DNA from 3 places in the Streptomyces sp. NBC_01723 genome. Region 3 is predicted to be linked to each of the others. Evidence: riboswitches for the same ligand, from Rfam matches in the RefSeq annotation. Region 3 holds a riboswitch; each other region holds the start of a gene.

Region 1 (3,745 bases), 6.4 Mb from region 3:
CCCGGTGGCACGAAGGGCAGAGCGGGCGGCGCGCCGGACTCGATGAGCCGCCACAGCGCGTCGGTGTCCGCGTGCTGTTCGATCAGGTCGCCGAGCCGGTCGAGCTGCTCCTCGCGCAGCGTGGCGAACGAGGTGTCGGGGGCCGGCACGAACCGGCGGCCCGCGGCGGCGGCCACCTCGCGCAGGAACGCCCGCCGGAAGCCGTCCGACTCCAGCGAGCCGTGCCAGTGCGTGCCCCAGGTCTGACCGACCCGGCAGCCGTCCAGGCTGTGTCCGTTGTCATCAGAGATGAACGTGTTGCCGCCCAGGACTTCGGCGACACCGTGGTGGATCTCGTACCCCTCGACGCGTTCGCCCAGGGCCTCGCCCACCGGGCGCGTCAGGGTCTTCTCGCGGGCGAACCGCACCCGCACGGGCAGCAGTCCGAGCCCGTCGACGTGCCCGGCGCGCGACTCGACGTCGTCCTCGATGTGCTCGCCGAGGAGCTGGAACCCGCCGCACACGCCGAGCACGGGCCGGCCCTCGGCCACCCGGCGCGCGATGCCCTCCGCCAGCCCCCGCTCGCGCAGCCACTCCAGCGCCCGGACCGTCCCTCGCGTCCCCGGCACGATCACCAGGTCGGCGTCGGCCAGTTCCTCGGGCCGGTCCACGAACCGCACCACCACGCCCGGTTCGGCGGCCAGCGCGTCCACGTCCGTGAAGTTGGACATCAGCGGGACCGCGCAGACGGCGACCCGCAGCACGTCCTCGCCGACCGGCGGCGCGACCACCGACTCCCGCACCGTGCCGCGCAGCGACACCCGCAGCCCGTCCTCCTCGTCGATGCCGAGCCCGTGCCGGAAGGGCAGCACCCCGTACGTCCGCCGCCCGGTCAGCCCGTGCAGCATGTCGAGGCCGGGCTCCAGGAGCGACACGTCGCCGCGGAACTTGTTGACGAGGAACCCGGCGACCAGTGCCTGGTCCTCGGGCGAGAGCAGCGCCACCGTGCCGAAGAAGGAGGCGAAGACGCCCCCGCGGTCGATGTCGCCGACGATCAGCACGGGCAGCCCGGCGCCCCGCGCGATCCCCATGTTCACGATGTCGGTGCGGCGCAGGTTGATCTCGGCCGGGCTGCCCGCGCCCTCGCAGATCACCGCGTCGTAGGTGCCGCGCAGCTCGGCCAGCGAGTCGAGCACCGTGCCGAGGAGCCGCTCCTGCCGCCCGCCGTGGTAGCCGCGGGCGGTCATCTCGCCGACGGGCCTGCCGAGCAGCACCACCTGGCTGCTGCGGTCACCGCCGGGCTTGAGCAGCACCGGGTTCATCAGCGCGGTCGGCTCCACCCGGCAGGCCTGGGCCTGCATGGCCTGCGCCCGCCCGATCTCCGCGCCCTCGCGCGTCACGAAGGAGTTGAGCGACATGTTCTGCGCCTTGAAGGGCGCGACCTTCACGCCCTGGCGCACCAGCCAGCGGCAGATCCCCGCCGTGACGACGCTCTTGCCGGCGTCGGAGGTGGTGCCGGCGACGAGGAGTCCACCGTTCATGACGTACGTCCCTTCCTGACGGCCCCGCGCACCAGCAGCCGGGCGCCCGCGCACACGCCGAGCGCCAGCCAGCCCACGCGCCGGGAGAGCCGTGCGGCCCGTTCGATGTCGCCGGAACCGGCCCGGACGGCGCGCCCCGCCGCCCCGTTGAGCACGGGCCGGTGCTCGACCCGCCCGCCGTAGGAGAGCGTCCCGCCGAGCCGCACCCCGAGGGCGCCCGCGAAAGACGCCTCCACGGGACCGGCGTTGGGGCTCGGGTGGAGTCCGGCGTCCGCGCGCCAGGCCCGTACGGCGCCCCGCGGATCGCCGCCGGCCACGGTGGTCAGCAGGGCGGTCAGCCGGGCGCCCGGCCAGCCCGCGAGGTCGTCGAGGCGGGCCGAGGCCCAGCCGTACCGCCGGTAGCGGGGCGACTTGTGGCCGACCATGGCGTCCAGGGTGTTCACCGCCCGGAAGCCGAGCAGCCCCGGCACTCCGCCGACGGCACCCCACACCAGGGCGCCCACCACGGCGTCCGAGGTGTTCTCGGCGACCGACTCCACGACCGCCCGCGCGATCCCGTCGGCGTCCAGCGACTGCGGGTCCCGCCCGCACAGGTGCGGCAGCCGCGCCCGGGCCGCCTCGACGTCCCCGGCCTCCAGGGCCCGGCCGATGAAGAGCGCCTCGCGCGCCAGCGACGTACCGCCGACCACGGCCCAGGTGGCCGCGCCGGTCAGCGCGACCGAGGCGGCGGGGGAGCGGCGTACGGCGCGCGCGGCGGCCGAGCCCAGGGCGGTGGCGCCGCCGGCGCACACCAGGGTGTGCAGCGCGCCCCAGCCCCGGTGGTCACGCCACAGCACCCGTTCCACGGCACCGGCGGCGCGGCCGAACGCGGCGACCGGATGTCCGCGGCGCGGGTCGCCGAGGAGGAGGTCACCGAGCAGACCGGCGGCGGCGCCGTACGCGAAGACGCGTCCGGCACGCACGGGTTCAGCCGGTCACACGGGCAGGGGAGCACCTGGTACTGAACGTAGATCGGCAGCCGGGCATCGCGTCGCGTCCTCACTCAGGGTGTCCACGCCCTGGTTCGAAGAGTCCGGCGGTGAGAGTTCCTGGCTACCGGGGTCTGCTCCCCGGTCACAGTGGCGGGACCGCGCCGGAATCGCACCGGGCTTCCTCTCCTGCCGCCGTAGATGGCCCCGGAAGTCCACCACGGCGCGAGAACACCCGTCAACCTGGCGTTGACCTGCGGCGGGGGAGTGTGCGAAGCCCCACACACGGGTGGTGTGCGCCGGTACACGAAGGGGCGGGGCGCGCGACGGTCGGAGTCCGTCCCGCGCCCCGCCCCGGGGTGTGCCGTGGGTCAGGCGACGATCAGATAGATGCCGTACGCCACCGCCGCCGCGCAGGCCGCGAAGCACGCGTACGCGCCGGTGACCGCGAGGGCCGCGGAGCCGCCCTCGGCGGTGGCCCGCTCCTGGCGGGAGAGACCGGCGATGCCGAGGGTGAACAGGCCCACCAGGGCCACGGTGGCCACGAGGCTGACGCCGAAGACGGAGCCCAGTGCTGCCCAGTCGATGCTCATGGGGGTTCGCTTCCTTCGTACCCGGGACGCGGGCTCAGACGGTGGTGGCGGCCGACGCGGGCTTGGCCTCGGACGGGTTCGCCGGCAGCTCCTCGGCCAGGTGCACCGGGGGCGGGGAGACGGCGGCCATCGCCGTGGTGACCACACCGGCCGGCTCGGGCTCGTGGGGGTCGACGACGTTGGTGTGGTCGACGACCTCGCGCCGGGAGATCCGCCAGATGGCGGCGCTGGAGGCGATCAGGAAGACCGCGACGAGCGCCGTGCCCCAGTCGCCCATGCGGCAGACCCACTCGGCGATCGCGGCGACCAGGGCCGCGGCCGGCAGCGTCAGCCCCCACGCGACGAACATCCGGGTGGCCGTGGACCAGCGCACCACGCCGCCCTTGCGGCCGAGGCCCGCGCCCATCACCGCACCGGAGACCGAGTGCGTGGTGGAGAGGGAGAAGCCGAGGTGCGAGGAGGCCAGGATGACCGTCGCGGCGCTGGTCTGGGCGGCGAAGCCCTGCTGCGGCTGGAGGTCGGTCAGGCCCTTGCCCATGGTGCGGATGATGCGCCAGCCGCCGAGGTAGGTGCCGAGCGCGATGGCGATACCCGCGGAGAGGATGACCCACAGGGGCGGGTCGGAGTCGGGGGCGAGCGCGCCGCCGGCGACCAGGGCGAGGGT
Region 2 (3,745 bases), 1.9 Mb from region 3:
GCGCTGATCACCGGCCGTTCCCCGGCCGAGGCGGCGCTCTCCGGGCAGGCCGCGCTCGCCCAGCTCGCCGCCCACCCGCACGCCTGGTCAGTGGGCGCGCTGATCGCCCTGGTCGCGTGCAAGGGGCTGGCGTGGGGCATCGCCCTGGGCAGCCTGCGCGGCGGTCCGATCTTCCCGTCGCTGCTGTTGGGCACGGCGACGGCCATGGCCTGTTCCGGGCTGCCCGGCTTCGGTGTGACCCCGGCGCTCGCCCTCGGCATCTCCGCCGCGGCGGCCGCCGTGACGGGGCTGCCGCTGTCCAGCGCGGTCCTCGCGGTGCTGCTGACGGGTGGGGACGCGTCCGACCAGATGCCGCTGATCGTCATCGCGTCGGTGGTCTCCTTCGTCGTCTCCCAGGTGGTGCGCCGGACGGAACCGGAGGCGGCCCACGCCCCGGCGACGGGAACGACCGGGTGACGGAGCGCCGCGCCGTGCGGACCCGTTCCACCTGGCGCACCGCCCGGCCCTGGGCCGTACGCGGTTGCGTCGCGGTGGCCGTGGTCGTGGCCTACTTCCTGCTGCCCCTCGACCGTCTGGGGCCGCACCGGCCCGTGCTGAGCTGGGTGCTGTGCGCCCTGCTGCTGGCCGTCGTGGCGGCGCTGCCGCTCCGGCGGATCCACCACGTCCTCGTGGACCGCCCCGAGACCGGGCCCGGCGTGGTCATCACGATGCGCCTACAGCTTCGTCTTCCTCACCGCCGCCGCGACCGCGCTCAGCACGCGGGCGCGCGCCATGGTGGTGCGGCGCACGGACGGGGACCGGACCGGCTGGCGGGGGACGTTTCCGCAGCCCAGGACGGGTGGTCCGGGTACCCGCCGACCGGGGCCCGCTTGTCACCACCCCCGTGGGAGCACTACTGTCGCCACGCCTTGGTGAACGGGAAATCCGGTGTGATGCCGGTGCGGCCCTCGCCACTGTGAATCGGGAAGTCCGGCTCCGGCCCCTCGTGGGCAGCCACTGGGTCCTCGTGACCCGGGAAGGCGTTGCCCGGACTGCGGTACCCGTCAGCCAGGAGACCGGCCAAGGCGCGTCGTCCATCCACGAGGTGCTGGAGAGGGTCTGCTGAGCCATGCACATAGCCGAGGGCTTTCTGCCACCGGCGCACGCGATCGCCTGGGGTGTCGCGTCCGCGCCGTTCGTCGTCCACGGAGTCCGGTCACTCACCCGTGAGGTCAGGGAGCACCCGGAGAGCACGCTGCTCCTCGGCGCCTCCGGTGCCTTCACGTTCGTCCTGTCGGCCCTGAAACTGCCCTCGGTCACCGGGAGCTGCTCCCATCCGACCGGCACCGGTCTGGGCGCCATCCTCTTCCGGCCGCCGATCATGGCGGTACTGGGCACCATCACCCTGCTCTTCCAAGCGCTGCTGCTCGCCCACGGCGGGCTGACCACGCTCGGCGCCAACGTCTTCTCGATGGCGATCGTCGGCCCCTGGGCGGGGTACGGCATCTACCGGCTGCTGCGCCGCTACGACGTGCCGCTGATGGTCGCCGTGTTCTTCGGCGCGTTCGTCGCCGACCTGTCCACCTACTGCGTGACCAGCGTGCAGCTGGCGCTGGCCTTCCCGGACCCGAGCAGCGGATTCCTCGGCGCACTGGGCAAGTTCGGGTCCATCTTCGCCGTCACGCAGATCCCGCTCGCGGTCAGCGAGGGCCTGCTCACGGTGATCGTGATGCGGCTGCTGGTGCAGTCCAGCAAGGGCGAACTGACCCGGCTGGGCGTGCTGCTCACCCGGTCGGGCAGGAACACGTCCGACGAGCAGGAGGCGGTGGCCCGATGACCCGCAACGTGAAGATCAACGCCCTGCTGCTGCTCGCCGTGGCCGCGCTCGCGGTGCTGCCGCTGGTGCTGGGGCTCGGCGACCACAAGGAGGAGCCGTTCGCCGGCGCGGACGCGGAGGCGGAGACGGCGATCACCGAGATCGAGCCGGACTACGAGCCGTGGTTCTCGCCGCTGTACGAACCGCCGTCCGGGGAGATCGAGTCGGCGCTGTTCGCGGTGCAGGCCGCCCTCGGCGCGGGCGTGCTGGCGTACTACTTCGGTGTGCGCCGGGGCCGGCGGCAGGGCGAGGAGCGGGCGGCGGCGGCACTGCGGGACACTCCCGAAGGGGACTGAGTGCTGCCGATCGACGCGGCGGCCCACAGCAGCCGGTGGCGCCGCCGCCATCCCGTGGACAAGGCCGTGCTCGGTCTTGGCCTGACCGTGCTCGCGATCTCGCTGCCGCCCTGGCCGGGCGCGGCGCTGGTGCTGGTGACGGCGCTGGCGGTGCTGCTCGGCCCGGCAGGTGTGCCCGGGCGGCGGCTGTGGCGGGCGTACCGGGTGCCGTTGGGCTTCTGTGTGACGGGCGCGCTGCCGCTGCTGGTCCAGGTCGGGGGCGCGGACGGGTTCCTGACGGTGGCGCAGGACGGGCCGGTGCGCGCCGGTGAGCTGCTGCTGCGGACCTCGGCGGCCTCGCTCGGGGTGCTGCTGTTCGCGTTCACCACGCCGATGTCGGACCTGCTGCCCCGGCTGGTGCGGGCGGGGGTGCCCGCGCCGGTCGTGGACGTGGCGCTCGTGACGTACCGGATGAGTTTCCTGCTGCTGGACTCAGTGCGCCGCATCCGGGAGGCTCAGGCGGCGCGGCTCGGGCACACCACCCGCGCCGCGACCTGGCGTTCGCTGGGCGGGCTCGGCGCCACGGCGTTCGTGCGCGCCTTCGACCGGGCGGCGCGGCTCCAGTCCGGGCTGGCGGGCCGCGGCTACGACGGCACCCTGCGGGTCCTGGTGCCCGAGGCCCGCGTCTCGGTGGCCTTCACGGCGGCGAGCGGCGCGCTGCTGGCGGCACTGGCCGCCCTCACCCTCGTACTGGAAGGGCCGTTGTCGTGAGTGGGACGAGCGAGGCCACGCCGGAGACACTGGTCGCCCTGCGGGGCGCGGCCTTCGCCTACGAGGAGGGCCCGGACGTGCTGGCCGGGCTGGACTTCTCGGTGCGCGAGGGGCGGGCGCTGGCGCTCCTCGGCCGCAACGGCAGCGGCAAGACCACGCTGATGCGGCTGCTGAGCGGCGGACTCCGGCCGCGTGCGGGGACGTTGACGCTCGGCGGGGAGCCGGTGGCGTATGACCGCAAGGGGCTGACCCGGCTGCGGACCACGGTGCAGTTGGTGGTGCAGGATCCGGACGACCAGCTCTTCGCGGCCTCGGTGGGGCAGGACGTGTCCTTCGGTCCGTTGAACCTGGGCCTGCCGGACGCGGAGGTCCGGTCCCGGGTCGACGAGGCGCTCGCCGCGCTGGACATCGGGGCGCTGGCCGACCGGCCGACCCATCTGCTGTCGTACGGGCAGCGCAAGCGGACGGCGATCGCGGGGGCGGTCGCGATGCGGCCCCGGGTGCTGATCCTGGACGAGCCGACCGCGGGGCTCGATCCGGACGGTCAGGAGCGGCTGCTCGCCACGCTGGACCGGCTCCGCGCGGGCGGCACCACGGTGGTGATGGCCACTCATGACGTCGACCTCGCCCTGCGCTGGTCGGACGATGCCGCGCTGCTCACCCCGGACGGTGTGCGCACCGGTCCGACGGCCGCGACGCTGGCCCGCACGGATCTGCTGCGGCAGGCGGGGCTGCGGTTGCCGTGGGGCGTCGCGGCGGCCGGACTGCTGCGGGCGCGGGGCCTGTTGCCGGAGTCGGCGGCCGGACCGCGCACCGCGGAGGAGCTGGCCGCCCTGGCCGACTG
Region 3 (3,745 bases):
CCGAGGACACCTCGGGGGGCATGTCCGGCGCCGACGAGCCGTTCGGCCCGGCCTGCTCCACCGTGCCCAAGGAGGGCGCCGGTTCGTTCGACGGCATGGCGAAGGACCCGGTCGCCACCGCCGCCTCGAACAACCCGGCCCTGTCCACGCTGGTGTCGGCGGTGAAGAAGGCGGGTCTGGTCGACACCCTCAACAACGCCGAGAACATCACGGTGTTCGCGCCGACCAACGACGCCTTCGCCAAGATTCCGAAGGCCGACCTGGACAAGGTCCTCAACGACAAGGCGATGCTCACCGACATCCTGACCTACCACGTCGTGGGCCAGAAGCTCGCCCCCAAGGACCTGGAGAACGGCTCGTTCGACACCCTGCAGAAGTCCAAGCTCACCACCTCCGGCTCGGACGAGGTCTACAAGGTCAACGACTCCGCCAACGTGGTCTGCGGCAACGTCAAGACCGCCAACGCCAACGTCTACATCATCGACAGCGTCCTGATGCCCAAGAGCTGACGCGGTCGGGCGCGTCGGCGCCGGGGGCGGGTGAGGCAGCCGCCCGCCCCAGGCGGCGCGAGGGCCCTGTGGTAGCTTGCGGAAGCCAGTCGAACCCACCTGGTGGGTCAGGGAATCCGGTGCGAATCCGGAGCTGACGCGCAGCGGTGAGGGTGACGGGCGGGACACGGGCCACTGGACGGCGGAGGCCGCCCGGGAAGGCGTCCCGCCCGGTCGATCCCGAGTCCGAAGACCTGCTGGCACCCGCGCCGCGTACGGCGCGGGGACACACCGTACGAACGGGCTTCGCGTACGAGCCCTCGACGCCAGAGGATCCCCCTTGCCCGCCTCCTCGCGCGCAGCGCGCCCCGTCGGCTTCCGACGCCTCCCCACCTCCCGCCGCGCCGTCCGCGGCCTGGTGCCGCTCCTGGCCGGTGCCCTGCTGGCCACCGGCTGCGGTTCCGGGACGGACACCGGCGGCGACTCCGCCGCGCCGGACCCGGCGGCCGGCTACCCGCGCACCGTCCGTGACTGCGGCCGCGAGGTCGAGGTCGCCGCGCCTCCGCGGCGAGCGGTCTCCCTCAACCAGGGCACCACCGAGATCCTGCTCTCCCTCGGCCTGGCCGACCGCATGGCGGGCACCGCCACGTGGACCGACCCGGTCATGAAGGGGCTGGAGAAGGCGAACGAAGGCGTGCCCCGGCTCGCCGACGACATGCCGTCCTTCGAGACGGTCCTGGACGCCGAACCCGACTTCGTGGCCGCCTCCTTCGCCTCCACCCTCGGCACCGGGGGAGTGGCCGCCCCCGAGCAGTTCGGCGAACTCGGCGTGCCGGCCTACCTCTCCCCGTCCGACTGCGTCGGCAAGGACAACAGCGGCGACGGCGACGGCGTCCGCAGCGAGCCCTTCACCATGGACACCGTCTACCGCGAGGTCCGCGACCTGGCCCGGCTGTTCGACGTCGAGGAACGCGGCGAGAAGCTGGTCGCCGACCTGAAGTCCCGGGTGAAGAAGGCGACGTCCGGCGTCGACGCCTCCGACGTCACCCTCATGTACTGGTTCGCCAACTCCACGTCGCCCTACATGGGCGGCTGCTGCGGCGCCCCCGGCGTGATGACCCGCGCGGTCGGGGCCAGGAACGCCATGGACGACACCCACGACGAATGGCCGCAGGTCGGCTGGGAGACCGTCGCCGACCGGGACCCCGACGTGCTCGTCCTCGGCGACCTCACCCGCAGGTCGCAGACGGCCGAGACCGCCGCGAAGAAGATCGAGTTCCTGGAGTCCGACCCCGTCACCCGGAACATGACGGCCGTCCGCGAGAAGCGGTACGTCCTGCTCAGCGGACAGGCCATGAACCCCACCATCCGCACCGTCGAGGGCGTCGAACAGGTGGCGGCCGCGCTGCGCGAGTTCGGCCTCACCCAGTGACGTCCGCGAGCCGGGCGCCATCCGAGGACCGGGCCGCATCCGAGGACCGGGCCGTGTCCGAGGACCGGGCCGCGTCCGGGGAGCGGCCGGCCTCGGGCATACGCACGGCCGGCCGCCGTGCCTACCCCCTGTGGGCGCTGACCGGCGTCGTCGCCCTGTGCGCCTCCGTGGCCGTCGCCGTCACCATCGGACCGGCGGACATCGGCGTGGCCGACGTGTGGTCCGTGATCGTCGCCCATCTCGGCGCAGGCCCCGCCGCCGACGTCACCCCCATCCGCGACGGCATCGTCTGGGACCTGCGGCTGCCCCGGACCCTGCTCGCCGCGGTGTGCGGCGCCGGACTCGCCGTGTGCGGCGCCGTCCTCCAGTCCCTGCTGCGCAACCCGCTCGCCGACCCCTTCGTGCTCGGCGTCTCCTCCGGTGCCTCGACCGGCGCCGTCCTGGTCGTCGTGCTCGGCGTGGGCGGCGGCGCGCTGTCCGTCCCCGGCGGGGCGTTCCTCGGCGCCGTGTGCTCCTTCGCGTTGGTGATGGTGCTCAGCCACAGCCTCGGCGGCACCCCGGACCGGGTGGTCCTCGCGGGCGTGGCGGCGATGCAGCTGTTCTCCTCGCTCACCTCCTTCGTGGTGATGACCGCGGCCGACTCCGAGACCACCCGCGGAGTGCTCTTCTGGCTGCTCGGCTCGCTCGCCGGGGCCGGCTGGACGGACGTGTGGACCGGTACGGCGGTCCTGGTGCTGGTCCTCGCCGTGTGCCTCGGCCACGGCAGGACGCTGGACGCCTTCGCCTTCGGCCAGGACGCCGCGGCAACCCTCGGCGTCCACGTGGCCCGCACCCGGCTGGTCCTGCTGTGCGCCACCGCCCTGCTCACCGCCGCCCTGGTCGCCTCGGCCGGTGCCATCGGTTTCGTCGGACTGGTGCTGCCGCACGCCGTGCGGGCGTTCACCGGTCCCGGGCACGCCCGCCTCCTGCCGGTCTGCGCCCTCGCCGGGGCCGTGTTCCTGGTGTGGGCCGACACCCTGGCCCGAACCGTCCTCGCCCCCAAGGAGGTCCCGGTGGGCGTGGTGACCTCGCTGATCGGCGTACCCGCCTTCGTCCTCGTCCTGTACCGCACCCGGAGGGCACGGTGACGCTGAGCGCCGAGCGGGTCTCCCGCGCCGCCGGGGGGCGGCTGATCCTGGACGGCGTCGATCTCAGCCCCCGGCCCGGCGCCATGACCGGCCTGCTCGGCCCCAACGGGTCGGGCAAGTCCACCCTGTTGCGGCTGCTGGCCGGCGTGCTCGCCCCCACCTCCGGCGTCGTCACCCTGGACGGCCGCCCGCTGGACCGGATGGGCCGCCGCGACGTCGCCCGGCGTGTGGCCGTCGTCGAACAGCAGGCGGACACGCTGGTGGAGGTGTCGGTCCGCGACGTCGTCCGGCTCGGCCGGATCCCGCACCGCCGCGCCTGGACACCGGCGTCGGCGGCCGACGAGGAGGTGGTCGCGGACGCCCTCGCGCGCACCGGTCTCACCGGGCAGGCCGACCGGCACTGGCACACTCTCTCCGGCGGCGAACGCCAACGCGTCCAGATCGCCCGCGCCCTGGCCCAGCAGCCACGCGAACTCCTGCTGGACGAACCCACCAACCACCTCGACATCCAGCACCAGCTGGACGTGCTGGCCCTCGTCGTCGCCCTGCCCGTCACCAGCGTCGTCGCCCTGCACGACCTCAACCTCGCCTCGATGTACTGCGACCACCTCGTCGTGCTGTCCGAGGGGCGTGTCGTGGCCCACGGCGAACCGGCGGAGGTCCTGACCGCCGCCCTGGTCGCGGAGGTCTACGGCGTC

What was found. Region 3 has a riboswitch for cobalamin ahead of OIE75_RS38175 (ABC transporter substrate-binding protein). Riboswitches for the same ligand answer to the same signal wherever they lie in the genome.
Region 1: it holds a riboswitch for cobalamin, as region 3 does, so the genes downstream of both, OIE75_RS08555 (cobalamin biosynthesis protein) here and OIE75_RS38175 (ABC transporter substrate-binding protein) in region 3, are expected to answer to the same signal.
Region 2: it holds a riboswitch for cobalamin, as region 3 does, so the genes downstream of both, OIE75_RS29180 (energy-coupling factor ABC transporter permease) here and OIE75_RS38175 (ABC transporter substrate-binding protein) in region 3, are expected to answer to the same signal.

Annotation. Positions count from the first base shown of each region.
Region 1 covers NZ_CP109171.1:1,792,794-1,796,538, reverse strand. Annotated here, with positions in the region: gene OIE75_RS08560 (cobyric acid synthase) at 1-1,520, opposite strand, end outside; gene OIE75_RS08555 (cobalamin biosynthesis protein) at 1,517-2,482, opposite strand; cobalamin riboswitch at 2,584-2,723, opposite strand; gene OIE75_RS08550 (hypothetical protein) at 2,860-3,081, opposite strand; gene OIE75_RS08545 (inorganic phosphate transporter) at 3,116-3,745, opposite strand, start outside.
Region 2 covers NZ_CP109171.1:6,272,040-6,275,784, reverse strand. Annotated here, with positions in the region: gene OIE75_RS29185 (chloride channel protein) at 1-456, shown strand, start outside; cobalamin riboswitch at 893-1,078, shown strand; gene OIE75_RS29180 (energy-coupling factor ABC transporter permease) at 1,109-1,816, shown strand; gene OIE75_RS29175 (energy-coupling factor ABC transporter substrate-binding protein) at 1,813-2,151, shown strand; gene cbiQ (cobalt ECF transporter T component CbiQ) at 2,152-2,901, shown strand; gene OIE75_RS29165 (ATP-binding cassette domain-containing protein) at 2,898-3,745, shown strand, end outside.
Region 3 covers NZ_CP109171.1:8,211,279-8,215,023, forward strand. Annotated here, with positions in the region: gene OIE75_RS38170 (fasciclin domain-containing protein) at 1-509, shown strand, start outside; cobalamin riboswitch at 579-764, shown strand; gene OIE75_RS38175 (ABC transporter substrate-binding protein) at 904-1,920, shown strand; gene OIE75_RS38180 (FecCD family ABC transporter permease) at 1,974-3,047, shown strand; gene OIE75_RS38185 (ABC transporter ATP-binding protein) at 3,044-3,745, shown strand, end outside.